One region of the Mesorhizobium sp. B2-4-7 genome, then DNA from elsewhere that is predicted to be linked to it. Evidence: predicted binding sites of a transcription regulator. Region 1 holds the regulator's gene; each other region holds the start of a gene.
The links. The regulator PhoB, encoded in region 1, activates phosphate uptake and scavenging genes when phosphate is short. The targets are predictions, from matches to a motif close to TGTCATNNANCTGTCAT.
Positions count from the first base shown of each region.

Region 1 (4,361 bases):
TCACGGCGCTCAACAACCAGTTCTGGTCGAGTAATCTCAATGCGCCGATGGCCAGCCTGCCCGTCACCATCTTCCAGTTCGCTCTCAGCCCCTACGAGGAATGGCAGCAGCTGGCGTGGACCGGCGCACTCATAATCACCCTTACGGTTCTCGGGCTGAGCATCTTCGCCCGCAGCCTTACCGGACGCAGAGAGGACAGATGAAACCGATGTTGTCCACCGAATTGAACACGCCCGAAGTCGCGGTCGAGAAAGCCAAGATCGAGGTCAAGAATCTCAATTTCTACTATGGCCAGTCGAAGGCGCTGAAGGATATCAGCCTGTCGCTGCCCGAGCGCAGCGTCACCGCCTTCATCGGGCCTTCGGGCTGCGGGAAGTCGACGCTGCTGCGCGTCTTCAACCGCATCTACGAGCTCTACCCGAGGCAGAGCGCCGAGGGCCAGGTGCTGCTCGACGGCCAGAATATCCTCGACCGCTCGCAGGACCTCAACCTGCTCAGGACCAAGATCGGCATGGTGTTCCAGAAGCCGACGCCGTTCCCGATGTCGATCTACGAGAACATCGCCTTCGGCGTCAGGCTCTATGAGAAGCTCAGCAAGGCGGAGATGGACGGCCGTGTCGAGCAGGCGCTGAAGCGCGCGGCACTGTGGAGCGAGGTCAAGGACAAGCTCAACGCCAGCGGCCTCAGCCTTTCGGGCGGCCAGCAGCAGCGCCTCTGCATCGCCCGCACGGTGGCGGTGAAGCCGGAGGTCATCCTGCTCGACGAGCCTGCCTCGGCGCTCGATCCGCTGTCGACCGCCAAGATCGAGGAGCTGATCGATGAGCTGCAGGCCGACTATACGATCGTCATCGTCACCCACAACATGCAGCAGGCGGCGCGCGTGTCGAAGCAGACCGCGTTCATGTATCTGGGCGAGTTGGTCGAGTTCGACCGCACCGAGAAGATCTTCACATCGCCCCGCGAGAAGCGCACGCAGGACTATATCACCGGCCGCTTCGGCTGATCCCAGGCATACGAGGACCAAGATCATGGCCGAACACACAGTCGCAGCCTTTGACGAAGATCTCGGACAGATCAGCAGGCTGATCCGCGACATGGGCGATCTCGCCTCATCGATGGTCGGCGGCGCCACCAAGGCGCTCCTGAATTCCGACAACGCGCTCGCCCAGCGCGTCGTCTCCGACGACGCCATCATGGACGCGCGCCAGCGCGAACTCGACGACCGCGCCATCACCCTGATCGCCAAGCGGCAGCCCATGGCGGACGATCTGCGCCATGTCGTCGGCTCGATCCGCATGGCGGGCGATCTCGAACGCATCGGCGATCTCGCCAAGAACATCGCCAAGCGCGTCGGCACCGTCGGCCTTGCCGCCACGCCGCGCGACCTGTCGCACTCCATCGACGCCATGGCGCAGCTTGTGCTGATCCAGGTGCAAGGCGTGATCGAGGAGTATGCGGCGCGCGATGCCGCGGCACTTGCGAAGCTGCGCGCCGACGATGAACGCATCGACGTCAAATACACGTCGGTCTTCCGCGAGCTGCTGACCTACATGATGGAGGATCCGCGCAACATCACCGCCTGCACGCATCTTTTGTTCTGCGCCAAGAATCTCGAGCGCATCGGCGATCACGTGACCAACATTGCCGAAAATGCCTATTATGTGCTGACCGGCACGCAATTGCCCGCCAATCGCCCGAAGCAGGACGAGACGGCGATGTCGGCGCCAGCGGCTTGACGGCAGGGGTGACCAGTCGATGATCGCGCCACGCATCATGGTGGTGGAGGACGAGGAGCCGCTGGGTGTGCTGCTCCGTTACAATCTGGAATCGGAGGGTTATCAGGTAGAGGTGGTGACGCGCGGCGACGAAGCCGAGATCCGCTTGCAGGAGAATGTCCCTGACCTTCTTGTGCTCGACTGGATGGTGCCGGCGGTGTCCGGCATCGAGCTCTGCCGCCGTCTCCGCATGCGGCCCGAGACCGAGCGGCTGCCGATCATCATGCTGACGGCGCGCGGCGAGGAAAGCGACCGGGTGCGCGGTCTCTCCACCGGCGCCGACGACTATCTGGTCAAGCCGTTCTCAACGCCGGAATTCATGGCACGCGTCAAGGCGCTGCTGCGCCGCGCCAAGCCCGAAGTTCTGTCCAGCGTGCTCAAGGTCGGCGACATCGTGCTCGACCGTGAATCGCACCGGGTCTACCGCAAGAAAAGCGAGATCCGGCTCGGGCCGACCGAGTTCCGCCTGCTCGAATTCATGATGCGACATCCCGGCCGCGTGTTCTCGCGCAGCCAACTGCTCGACAATGTCTGGGGCGAAACGATCTATATCGACGAGCGCACCGTGGACGTGCATGTCGGCCGGCTGCGCAAGGCGGTCAACAATGGCCGCATGCCTGACGTGATCCGCACCATTCGGGGCGCGGGGTATGCGATTCGCGAAGACTAGGGATATGTCACGCAACGTTCTCGCCCACGCCTGATTTCGCCTGTGCCCCCGGCGCGAAAATCTCCTGGTCGACGAAGGTCAGCGCGCGCATGGCGCAGCCCTCGCGGATCAGTGGCAGTTCGTTCGGCTCGGTGTCGAAGGAAATCGATTTCGAGTGCTGGCCGCCGGCGGTCTGGGCAATGGCCTCGCGCAGAGCCGGCTCGATCAGGTCGAAGGCGGCGGCGCTGACGCCGACCATGGCGACCGGCGCCGGATCGATCAGCGCGAACAGGCTGCCAAGGCCGTAACCCAGCGCCTCGCCGGCCTTGCGGTAGGCTTCGCGCTCCGGCCCGTCCTTTTCGCGCGCCGAGGCCGCCAGGGTGCGCATGTCGGCGTCGCTGACGTCGACGGGCTCGGTGTCCTCGCCAAGCTGCCTCGCGTTGCGCCAGATGGCATAGTTGCCGGCATAGGCCTCGACGCAGCCGCGCCGCCCGCAGCGGCAGAGCGCCCCGCCGGGGCGATGGATCATGTGGCCGAACTCGCCTCCGGATGAATGGGTGCCGGTGAACAGTTCACCCTTCAGCACCAAGCCCATGCCGATGCCGTGCGACAAAAGGATGGCGATGAAGTCGTCGCGGTAGCGCTGGGGATCGCGCCAGCGCAGCGCCACCGCCATCATGTTGCAATCGTTCTCCATGGTGGCGGGAATGCCGAACTCGGCCTCCAGTATGTCGGCGAAGGCGATGTCGGTCTGCGGCGTGATCGGCGACCACAGCATGGTGCGCGCATCCGTGTCGGTGATGCCCTGGATCGCCAGCGCGATGCGGGCGATGCTGCCGACGTCGAGGTCGGGATCCTCGAACCGCCGCCTGACGATGGCCACGCATTCGCCGATCAGCGCCTCGCGCGACAGGGTGAGCGTGTCCAGCCGGCGCTGCTCTTCAGATATCACCTGGCCGGCATAGTCGATGACGGCGACGGAGAGAAAATTCAGCGACAGCACCACGGTCATCACCGCCGCGGCTTCAGGGTTGAGGCTGAGGCCGACCTGCGGCCGGCCGCGTTTCAGCGCACCGGCCTCGCTCGGCTTGCTCTGCGCCAGGATGCCTTCGCCAATCAGGTCGGAGGAGATCGCCGATATGGTGGAATGGCTGAGCCCGGTGGTCGCGGCAATCTCGGTGCGCGAGGGCTGCCCGGCACGGCGCACGGCCGCGATCACCATCGCCCGGTTGCGTCGGCGCAAATCGTCGTGGCGGATTCCGACCGACATGTTTCTCGCATCCTCCCCGTCGCCGCGTTCTCTCCCCAGGATCCCGACGACCGTCAAATACTGGCAGAACCGGCCTTGGCTGTCATTATTTATTCCGGAGCTCGAAAAAAATTCACGAGGACATCAAAATACATCAGAATCGACGTTGACAGCGTTCCGACGATGGACCAGTGTTTTTTCGAGGCTCGAAAAAATAGAGCCTTTGTGCCGGCCTACGGGCCTGTTTGGTCGCGCCATACGCGGCGCAGGGAGGATTAAGATGAAGAGATTCACAGCCGCCATCCTGGCGGGTGTCGCCATGTCGCTGACGCTCGCGTCGGTCGCGCAGGCGAAGGACAAGGTCATCGGCGTTTCCTGGTCGAACTTCCAGGAAGAGCGCTGGAAGACCGACGAGGCCGCCATGAAGAAGGCGATCGAAGCCGCCGGCGACAAGTATATTTCCGCCGACGCCCAGTCCAATCCCGGCAAGCAGCTCACCGACGTCGAGAGCCTGATCTCCCAGGGCGCCAATTCGCTGATCATCCTGGCGCAGGACGCCTCCGCCATCGGCCCGGCGGTGCAGAAGGCGCTCGACGAAGGCATTCCGGTCGTCGGCTATGACCGCCTGATCGAGAACAAGGACGTCTTCTATCTGACCTTCGACAACAAGGAAGTCGGCCGCATGCAG
Region 1 is NZ_VFVH01000016.1:84,833-89,193, reverse strand. Features, by position in the region: gene pstA (phosphate ABC transporter permease PstA) at 1-203, shown strand, start outside; gene pstB (phosphate ABC transporter ATP-binding protein PstB) at 200-1,003, shown strand; gene phoU (phosphate signaling complex protein PhoU) at 1,029-1,736, shown strand; gene phoB (phosphate regulon transcriptional regulator PhoB) at 1,756-2,445, shown strand; gene FJ946_RS29490 (ROK family protein) at 2,453-3,694, opposite strand; gene xylF (D-xylose ABC transporter substrate-binding protein) at 3,954-4,361, shown strand, end outside.

Region 2 (4,361 bases), on a different contig from region 1:
CTGGAATCGCTTCTTGCGTTCAAACGCGCCGGCTGCGACGGCATTTTGACCTATTTCGCCCCTGAGGTGGCGGAGATGCTGAGAGCATAGTTTCCTCCCAGCGCCTTCAAACCATATGCTCTTCATGGAACTCACCGGCGAATGAGCCGGTATGGCGGCTGTCTCGGCAGCCGCCACTTTCACTCTGGACATCGCATGGGCGAAGTACGGATATGCATCTTCTCGATCGCTGAAAATACTACTTGCAATTTGCAATCGGTTTGCTAGAAAGTAACTGCTTGCAAAATACAACTGGTCTGAGGAGGCTTTCCATGTCCAGACTTCGCGTCAACGCATTCACCTTGTCGCTCGACGGTTACGGCGCCGGTCCCGACCAGGATTTGAAAAACCCGCTCGGGGTCGGCGGGGAAGCCCTGCACAAATGGATGATCGGTACCCGCACCTTCCGCAAGATGGTGCTCGGAGACGACGGCGGCACAACCGATACCAACGAGGCGTTCGCGGCGCGCAGCTTCGAGAATGTCGGCGCCTGGATCCTCGGCCGCAACATGTTCGGGCCGATCCGCGGCGAATGGCCTGACGAAAACTGGAAGGGCTGGTGGGGCGACAGCCCGCCCTATCATGTGCCGGTCTTCGTGCTGACCCACCATGCGCGCGAGCCGATCGTCATGGAGGGCGGCACGACCTTTTACTTCATTACGGATGGCATCCATTCGGCGCTCGAGCAGGCAAGGGCAGCGGCCAATGGCAGCGATGTGCGGGTCGGCGGCGGCGTCGCCACCATCCGGCAGTACCTCCAGGAGAGGCTCATCGACGAGATGCATCTGGCGATCTCGCCGGTGCTGCTCGGCTCCGGCGAGCACCTCTTCGCCGGGATTGATATGCCGAAGCTCGGCTACGCGTGCAGCGAACAAGTAGCGACGCCGCTTGCCACGCATGTCGTCATCAAGCGGACTTAGGAATTAGTTGTCTGCGACAGTGGGAATTGGCAACCCTTGGTGCAGATCCTTTCTCCCCGTCACTATACGGGGAGAAGGACAAACTCTCGTTCAATACTTCTCGGGCACGTAGAGCTCGCGCGGCAGCACCTGGCGCTCGTATTCGGGATTGAAGACCCGCTCGGGCAGCGTGATCTCCTCGTGCGGCACCTCTTCATAGGGAACCTGCTGCAAGAGGTGGTCGATGCAGTTCAGCCGGGCGCGCTTCTTGTCGTTGCCCTCGACGATGAACCAGGGCGCCTCCGGAATGTTGGTACGGGCGAAGGTCTCTTCCTTGGCCTTGGTGTACTGTTCCCAGCGCACCCGCGACTGCAGGTCCATCGGCGACAGCTTCCACTGCTTCATCGGATCGTGGATGCGCATCAGGAAGCGCATCTGTTGTTCCTCGTCGGTGATCGAGAACCAGTATTTGACCAGCGTGATGCCCGAACGGACCAGCATGCGCTCGAACTCCGGCACGTCACGGAAGAATTCCTCCACCTGATCGGGCCGAGCGAAACCCATCACCCGCTCGACGCCGGAGCGGTTGTACCAGGAGCGGTCGAACAGAACGATCTCGCCGCCGGCCGGCAGGTGCGGCACATAACGCTGGAAATACCATTGCGACGTCTCTCGCTCGGTCGGTGCCGGAAGCGCCACGACGCGGCAGATGCGCGGGTTGAGCCGCTGGGTGATGCGCTTGATGACGCCGCCCTTGCCAGCCGAATCGCGGCCTTCGAAGATCACCACAAGCTTCTTCTTGTGGTAGGCGACCCAGGATTGCAGCTTGATCAGCTCGGATTGCAGCCCGATCAGGTCGCGAAAATACTGCATGCGGTCGATAGAAGGCGGATGCGCGTTCTTGTAGATCCTGGCGATCTCCAGCGACAGCGCCGGTTCCGACATCTCCAGTTCATAGTCCTCGTCGAGCGTGTCGGCGAGTTCGGCTTCCAGCCAGTCCCGGGCGCCGGACTTGGGTATGGATTCATTCATCTGGTGTTCCTCCATCTGCAAGCTGCCGCCTCCGGCAACGACCGGGCGCACTGGGTCGCGTCCTGACGGCGGCGCGCAACGCCCTGATCGACTGAGTATAGGCCGGCAATGACGGTTTTATTGCAGGGGCACGCCACGGCCGCTCATCGGTGTGCTGGGGCCGGAGGGCGACAAGCCGCACGGATTGTCCTACAAATCCAGCAACCTGATCGGGCCATTCTTCTCAATCGCGAGGACTGACATGGAATACCGCACTCTCGGCCGTTCCGGCCTGAAGGTTTCGGCGCTGACGATGGGCACCATGACCTTTGGCGGCGCCGGCCCGTTCGCGGCTGTGGGCAACAGCGATCTCGCCGAGGCGAAGCGCATGATCGATCTGTGCATCGATGCCGGCATCAATCTCATCGACACGGCCAATGTCTATTCGGACGGCCTGTCGGAGGAGATCATCGGCGAGGCACTCGGCGGCAAGCGCAGGAACGACGTGCTGATCGCCTCGAAGGCGCGCATGCGCATCGGCGACGGTCCCAATGACGAAGGCCTGTCGCGCCATCATTTGATCCGCGAATGCGAGAAGAGCCTGAAGCGGCTCAAGACCGACGTCATCGACATCTATTTCCTGCACGAATGGGACGGCGTGACGCCACTCGAAGAGACCATCGCCGCGCTCGACACGCTGGTCGGCCAGGGCAAGATCCGCTATGTCGGCTGCTCCAACTATTCCGGCTGGCAGGTGATGAAGGCGCTGTCCATCAGCGACAGCCGCCATCAGCCGCGTTTCGTCACCCAGCAGATCCACTACACGCTCGAAGCACGCGAAGCCGAATACGAGCTGCTGCCGATCTCGGTCGACCAGGGATTGGGCGTGCTGGTGTGGAGCCCGCTGGCGGGCGGCCTGCTGTCGGGCAAGTATCACCGTGACAACCCGACCGCGCGCCAGGTCGCCGGCTGGTCCGAACCGCCGATCCGCGACGAGGACCGGCTGTGGCGGATCGTCGATGTGCTGGTCGAAATCGGTAAGGCCCGCGGTGTGTCCGCCGCACAGGTGGCGCTTGCCTGGCTGCTTGGCCGGCCGGCTATCAGCTCGCTTGTGATCGGCGGGCGCAACGAGGCCCAGTTCAGGGACAATATCGCGGCGGCCAGCCTGACGCTGGCCGGCGAGGAACGTGATCGCCTCGACGCGGTCAGCCGCCCGCCCCTGCTCTATCCCTATTGGCATCAGCAGCTGACGGCAAAGGAGCGTTTCGGCGCCGCCGACCTTGTGATCGACCGAAGCAGCTTATAGGAACCCTGGTGCCGGCTCCGAGACGTCGGAAGGCGAACGACGCGTAGTCAGCCCACAAGAACAGCAAAAAAGGAGCCGCTATGGCACGAGCACCAAATTACGATCAGGAACGCAAGGAACGCGATCGCCAGAAGGCGGCCAAGAAGGCCGAAAAGCTGGCGGCCAAGGCTGCGGCGCGGGAGCGTCAGAAACCCGAGACTGACGCCGAGACTGAAACAGAGGAGTGACGGCGCGCGGCGGCGATCCGGCCTGGATCAGGCCGGCGCCTTGTCGCTGACGAAGACGTCCACTTCACGCGCCGCCGCGATAAAGGCGCGCCTTGCGTTCATGGCCGGCTTGTCGCCGGCCAGCGCATCGTGGCAGGCCTGCAGCGCCGCGCGATGCTTGGGAGTGCGCTTGCCGGGCCAGCTGTTCATGAGATAGTCGGAAGCCTCGCGGGCCGAGCGTAAGAGCTGTGTACTTCCCGCCGTGACTGATTTGACGGTCACGGGTACTTCAAATCGGTTGTTTTCCATCGCCCGGTCCTACGCCATCGGCGTCCGCGAAGCGAGGCCGAAAGTGGGGCTCGGGGCCGGTGGTCCTTTTTTCGGCGGCGAGTGGCCTGCCCTGCAGGCCGCATTATGCCGCCACGACGGCAAATCCCCTGGCGCGAAGGCCGCGGCGATCATTGGCCAGCGACGTCAACAGACGGTCGCGACTGCCCACGATATGCTCCGAGAGCAAGCGCGCGGCTTCCTGTGCATCGCCGCTCCGCACGGCGGCCAGGACGGCGTGATGTTCGGCCCAGGCGCGGCCAAGGGCCGCTCCATCGCGTACCTCCAGCCAACGGGCGCGCGAAAGCCTGGTCATCGCGTCGCGGACGGCCCGAAACAGGAATTCATTGCCGGACAGTCGCGCCAGCTCGATGTGGAAATCCATGCCGACGCGATGCCATTCCTCGCGCGGAGTGTCGTCGTCGCAGGAGACGAGCATAGCCTCGATGACATCGACGGCACTTCTGTCGGCAAGCCCGCATGTCAGCCGCAAGGCCGCGACCTCGACCGCTTCGCGGTAGACCGCGATCTGCTCGAGTTCGGCCAGGTTGATGGGCGAGACCGTCCAGCCGC
Region 2 is NZ_VFVH01000001.1:82,613-86,973, forward strand. Features, by position in the region: gene hemB (porphobilinogen synthase) at 1-90, shown strand, start outside; gene FJ946_RS00450 (dihydrofolate reductase family protein) at 312-959, shown strand; gene ppk2 (polyphosphate kinase 2) at 1,050-1,970, opposite strand; gene FJ946_RS00460 (aldo/keto reductase) at 2,212-3,255, shown strand; gene FJ946_RS00465 (hypothetical protein) at 3,336-3,482, shown strand; gene FJ946_RS00470 (DUF982 domain-containing protein) at 3,510-3,743, opposite strand; gene FJ946_RS00475 (GntR family transcriptional regulator) at 3,874-4,361, opposite strand, start outside.
Region 2: ppk2 (polyphosphate kinase 2) is a predicted target of PhoB. The motif match lies at 2,079-2,095, and genes of this name have one in related genera.

Region 3 (4,361 bases), on a different contig from region 1:
CGATCCTGAGCAGCGTATAGGACATGAAATTGGGCAGCACCTGCGGCAGGCCGGCAAAGCGTACCCGTTCGAACCAGTTGGCGCCGACGGCCCGCAGGCCTTCCTCGGCGCGCATGTCGATGTTCTCGTTGATCTCATAGAACAGCTTGCCCAACGCGCGATCGAATGCAGACCGATGGCGATGATGGCGGCGATCGGACCTATCGAGACGATGGCCGCGAACAGGCCGGCGATGACGATCTCGGGAAAAGCCCGCAGCAGTTCCATGAAGCGCTTGACGACAAGCCGCAGCAGCGGATGCGGCGTCAGGTTGCGCGCCGCGATGAAGGAGAACGGCACGGCGAAGACGAAACCAATTGATGTCGAGACCAGCGCCACGTTAAGCGTGGTCAGCATCAGCTCGAAATATTCGGGGATGTAGAAGCCGCCCCAGACATAGGCGCGGCCGAGCGGAAAGTTGAATTCCTGCGTGCCGGTGTCATGCGGGGAGGCGATGTCGAACAGCGCCCGCCAGACATCGTTCCAGTCCTTGGGAACGAGCCAGCTCAGGAAATCCAGTATGTGCGGAAGCCGGTCGAAGAAGTGTCCGGCATTGGCATCGTCGGCGAACCACATGGTGCCGCCGAGTGCGACCAACAGCAGGCCGACGCCGATGGCGGTGTAGAGCCGGCGCAAGGAGGTCTGGCGACGCCAGGCGTCGGCCATCTGGTGCGTGGCGCCGGAAGGAGCTGTCAGGGAAAAGGTCATGGTCGGAGATGCAAGAAGGGCGGCGTTTTCTCGACGCCGCCCTTCCTGACTTCTGCCTTTAGCCGCCGATGGCTGCCTTACGGGCTTCGACGATGACGTTATAGAAATCCGCCTTCACCGGAACGTAGCCGGTAAAATCACCGCCTTCGACGCCTTCGAAGCAAGCCTTGTCCTTCTTGGGCAGGTCGGTGAAGAAGGCCGCCAGCTTGGCCGTCATCTCGTCGCCGAGCGCCGTGCGCACGACCAGCGGACCGTTCGGGATCAGGCCCGAGCGCCAGACCTCGACGAAGTCGTTGGGGTCGACGGCGCCCTTGGCGACTTCCTTGTGGAAGGTGCCGGAGGTGTAGCCGTCCTTGAAGTCGCCGATGCCGGAGGAATCGTCCACCGCCACGTCGACCTTGCCGTCACGCACGGCGAGCACATTGTTCTCATGGCCGCCATTGAACTGGGTCGAGGCGAAGAAGGTCTCGTTCGACGCGCCCGTGTCCTTCGGAATCTGCGTCAGCGGGATCAGGTAGCCGGAGGTCGAATCCGGATCGGCGTAACCGAGCTTCTTGCCCTTGGCCGACTTGATGTCGGTGATGCTGGAGGACTTCAGCGCCAGGCCGATCGAATAGTAGCCGGTCGCGCCGTCGGTCTGCTGGGTTGTGAGGATCGGGGTTACCGCCTTGGGATCCTTGAGGACAACGCTGGCATAGCCGGAAGCGCCGAGTTCGGCAAAGTCGAGCGTGCCGCCGAGCAGGCCCTGGATGACGCCGTCATAGTCGGCGGCCGGGAACAGCGAGACCTTCTCGAAGCCGAATTCAGCCTTCAGGTGATCGGCCAGGCACTGGTAGTTGCGCAGCCGGTCGGTTTCGTTCTCGCCGCCGAGGATGCCGACGCGGAATTCCTTCATATCGGCGGCATGCGCCGCGCCGGTGGCCATTGCAAGCACCGAAACGGCGCTGAAAACCATTTTCCTGAACATCTGATTTCTCTCCTGTAGGTTCCGGCCCCGCGCCGGCGGCGTTGGTGATTTTGACGGGTGCCCTGACGCGGGCTGGCGATCCAGGTCGCTCTCAGTAACCCGGGAATGCGGGTTCGAGCGGTCCGGCGGATGCGGCGATCTTTTGCTTGAAGGCAACGCTGGTCGAGGTGATGGCCTCGGATATCTCGCCGCCATTGCTGTCGGCGCCATAGACGAGACGGACGGCCTCGCGGTTAAGCTCCTCCGGCGGCCCGTCGAACACGACCTTGCCCGCGGCCATGCCGATGATGCGGTTGCAATAGGTGCGGGCGGTGTCCAGCGTGTGCAGGTTGGTGACCACGGTGATGCCCTCGCGCAAATTGATGTCCTGCAGCGAATCCATCACCACCTTGGCGTTGAGCGGGTCGAGCGAAGCGATCGGTTCGTCGGCCAGGATCACCCGGGGCTGCTGCATCATGGCGCGGGCAATGGCGACACGCTGCTGCTGGCCGCCCGACAAGGTGCCGGCGGGCTGCAGCGCGGTACGGGCGATGTCGAGCCGCTCGAGGGCCGCGACCGCCTGCGCACATTCGGTTCGCGAGAACATGCCGAAAAGGTTCGACAGGGTCGGACGATGGTTCAGCCGGCCGAGCAGCACATTGGTCAGCACGTCGAGGCGCGGCACAAGGTTGAATTGCTGGAAGATCATGGCGCAGTCGCGCTGCCAGCGCCTGAGCGGCGAACCGCGCAATTGCGAGACCTCGGCTCCGTCGAAGAAAATCGATCCATGGCTGGGATCGATGAGGCGGTTGATCATACGCAGAAGGGTCGACTTGCCGGCGCCGGAACGGCCGATGACGCCGACCATCTGACCCTGCGGGATCGAGATGCTGACATCGTTGACGGCGGTGTTCTTGCCAAATCGTCGGGTGACGCCGCGGATTTCGAGCGTGGCTGACATGGTGCGTTCCCGTCCAGTCGCGGTTGAAGGTCCTGTTGACCCTCGCTAGCGCAGCGCCATGAACCTGCGGTGTCGGATTGATGTCAGTTTTGTTACCACCCACAGCCGCGTCGCGCGCGATCAGGCCAGGACCAATCAGTTCCTCGAAATGCTCCACGTCCCTGAAACTGCGGAAGGCAGGCGGCTTGAGAAGACAGCCCCCTGCCCGAACTCTATGTAAGGTGAGCAGCCCTATTCCATTCACCACCGTCATCCACCGTATTTTTCCAGGAAAGCTTCGGCCTCGAGCTGACGGAAATCGTCGAGTGCGGCGCGCAGCCTCGCATGGTCCCAATCCCACCAGGCAAGCGCCTGGTAGCGCTCGGCGGTGCGGCGGTCGAAGCGCTCGCGGATCGGCTTTGCCGGCACGCCGGCGACGATGGTGTAGGGAGCGACATCCTTCGATACCACCGCTCCGGCGCCGACGGCGGCGCCATCGCCGACGGTGATGCCGGGCAGGACTGTCGAGCCATGGCCAAGCCATGTGTCGTGGCCGATTGTGACGCGCCTGGCGCGGCGCTCAGCGAAAAATTCGCTCTCGTGTTCGGCATCGTCCCAATAGTCCGATGCGCGGTAGGTGAAATGGTGCAGCGTCGGCCGCCAGGTCGGGTGGTTGGTGGCGTTGATGCGCACGCTTGCCGCGATGTTGGAGAATTTGCCGATCGTCGCACACCAGACGGCGCAGTCCTGCATCATGTAGGAATAGTCGCCGAGTTCGCTTTCCGAAACCCGACAGCGGTCGGCGATTTCGGTCCACCGGCCAAGCGTCGAATTCTCCACGTCCGCCGTCGGGTGGACCAGCGGCGTCTCCGACAATTTCCTGCTCATGCGGCGAGCTTTCCCGGGGCGAAGGCGGTGACGTCGATGATGCGGTCGGCCACCGCTTCGCGCACATCATGGTCGTGGAAGATGCCGAGCAGGGCGACGCCTGCCGCCTTCTTGGCGGCGATGAGTTCGATCACCACCTCGCGGTTCCTGGCATCGAGCGAAGCTGTCGGCTCGTCGAGCAGCAGGATCGGGTGCCCGGTGATGAAGCCGCGCGCGATGTTGACGCGCTGCTGCTCGCCGCCGGAGAAGGTCGCCGGCGGCAATGCCCAGAGTTTTTCCGGCAGATTAAGCTGCGCCAGCAGGGCGCGCGCCTTGCTTCTTGCTGCTTCGCGATCCTCGCCGCGCTCTACGAGCGGCTCAGCGACGACGTCGAGCGCCGATACGCGGGGCACGGTGCGCAGGAACTGGCTGACATAGCCGATGGTCTGGCGGCGCACGGCAAGCACGGTGCGCGGGCTGGCGCTGGCGAGATCGATGAGCCCGTCTTCGTGCGTGACGATGATCTGGCCTTCGTCGACGGCGTAATTGCCGTAGAGCATCTTCAGGATCGAGCTCTTGCCGGCCCCGGACGGGCCGCCGAGCACGGTGCATTCACCGGCGCGGATCGAGAAGGAGACACCGGCGACGACAGGCAGTTTGATGCCGTCGCGCAGATGCATGGTGAAGCTCTTGGCGAGATCGGAGACAACGAGAGGCGTCGGCATCAGAAGGTACTCCAATCGTTATTCGTTTGCGGGCAGGACAGAGGGGGGGTGACTTGGCGCCATCGTCAAACCTGCAGAATCGAGGAAACAAGCAATTGCGTGTACGGCGCGCGCGGGTCGTCGAGCACACGGTCGG
Region 3 is NZ_VFVH01000003.1:198,477-202,837, forward strand. Features, by position in the region: partial or broken gene phnE (phosphonate ABC transporter, permease protein PhnE) at 1-747, opposite strand, end outside; gene phnD (phosphonate ABC transporter substrate-binding protein) at 806-1,714, opposite strand; gene phnC (phosphonate ABC transporter ATP-binding protein) at 1,806-2,654, opposite strand; gene FJ946_RS11080 (DapH/DapD/GlmU-related protein) at 2,904-3,521, opposite strand; gene phnL (phosphonate C-P lyase system protein PhnL) at 3,518-4,225, opposite strand; gene phnK (phosphonate C-P lyase system protein PhnK) at 4,291-4,361, opposite strand, start outside.
Region 3: phnC (phosphonate ABC transporter ATP-binding protein) is a predicted target of PhoB. The motif match lies at 2,724-2,740, and genes of this name have one in related genera.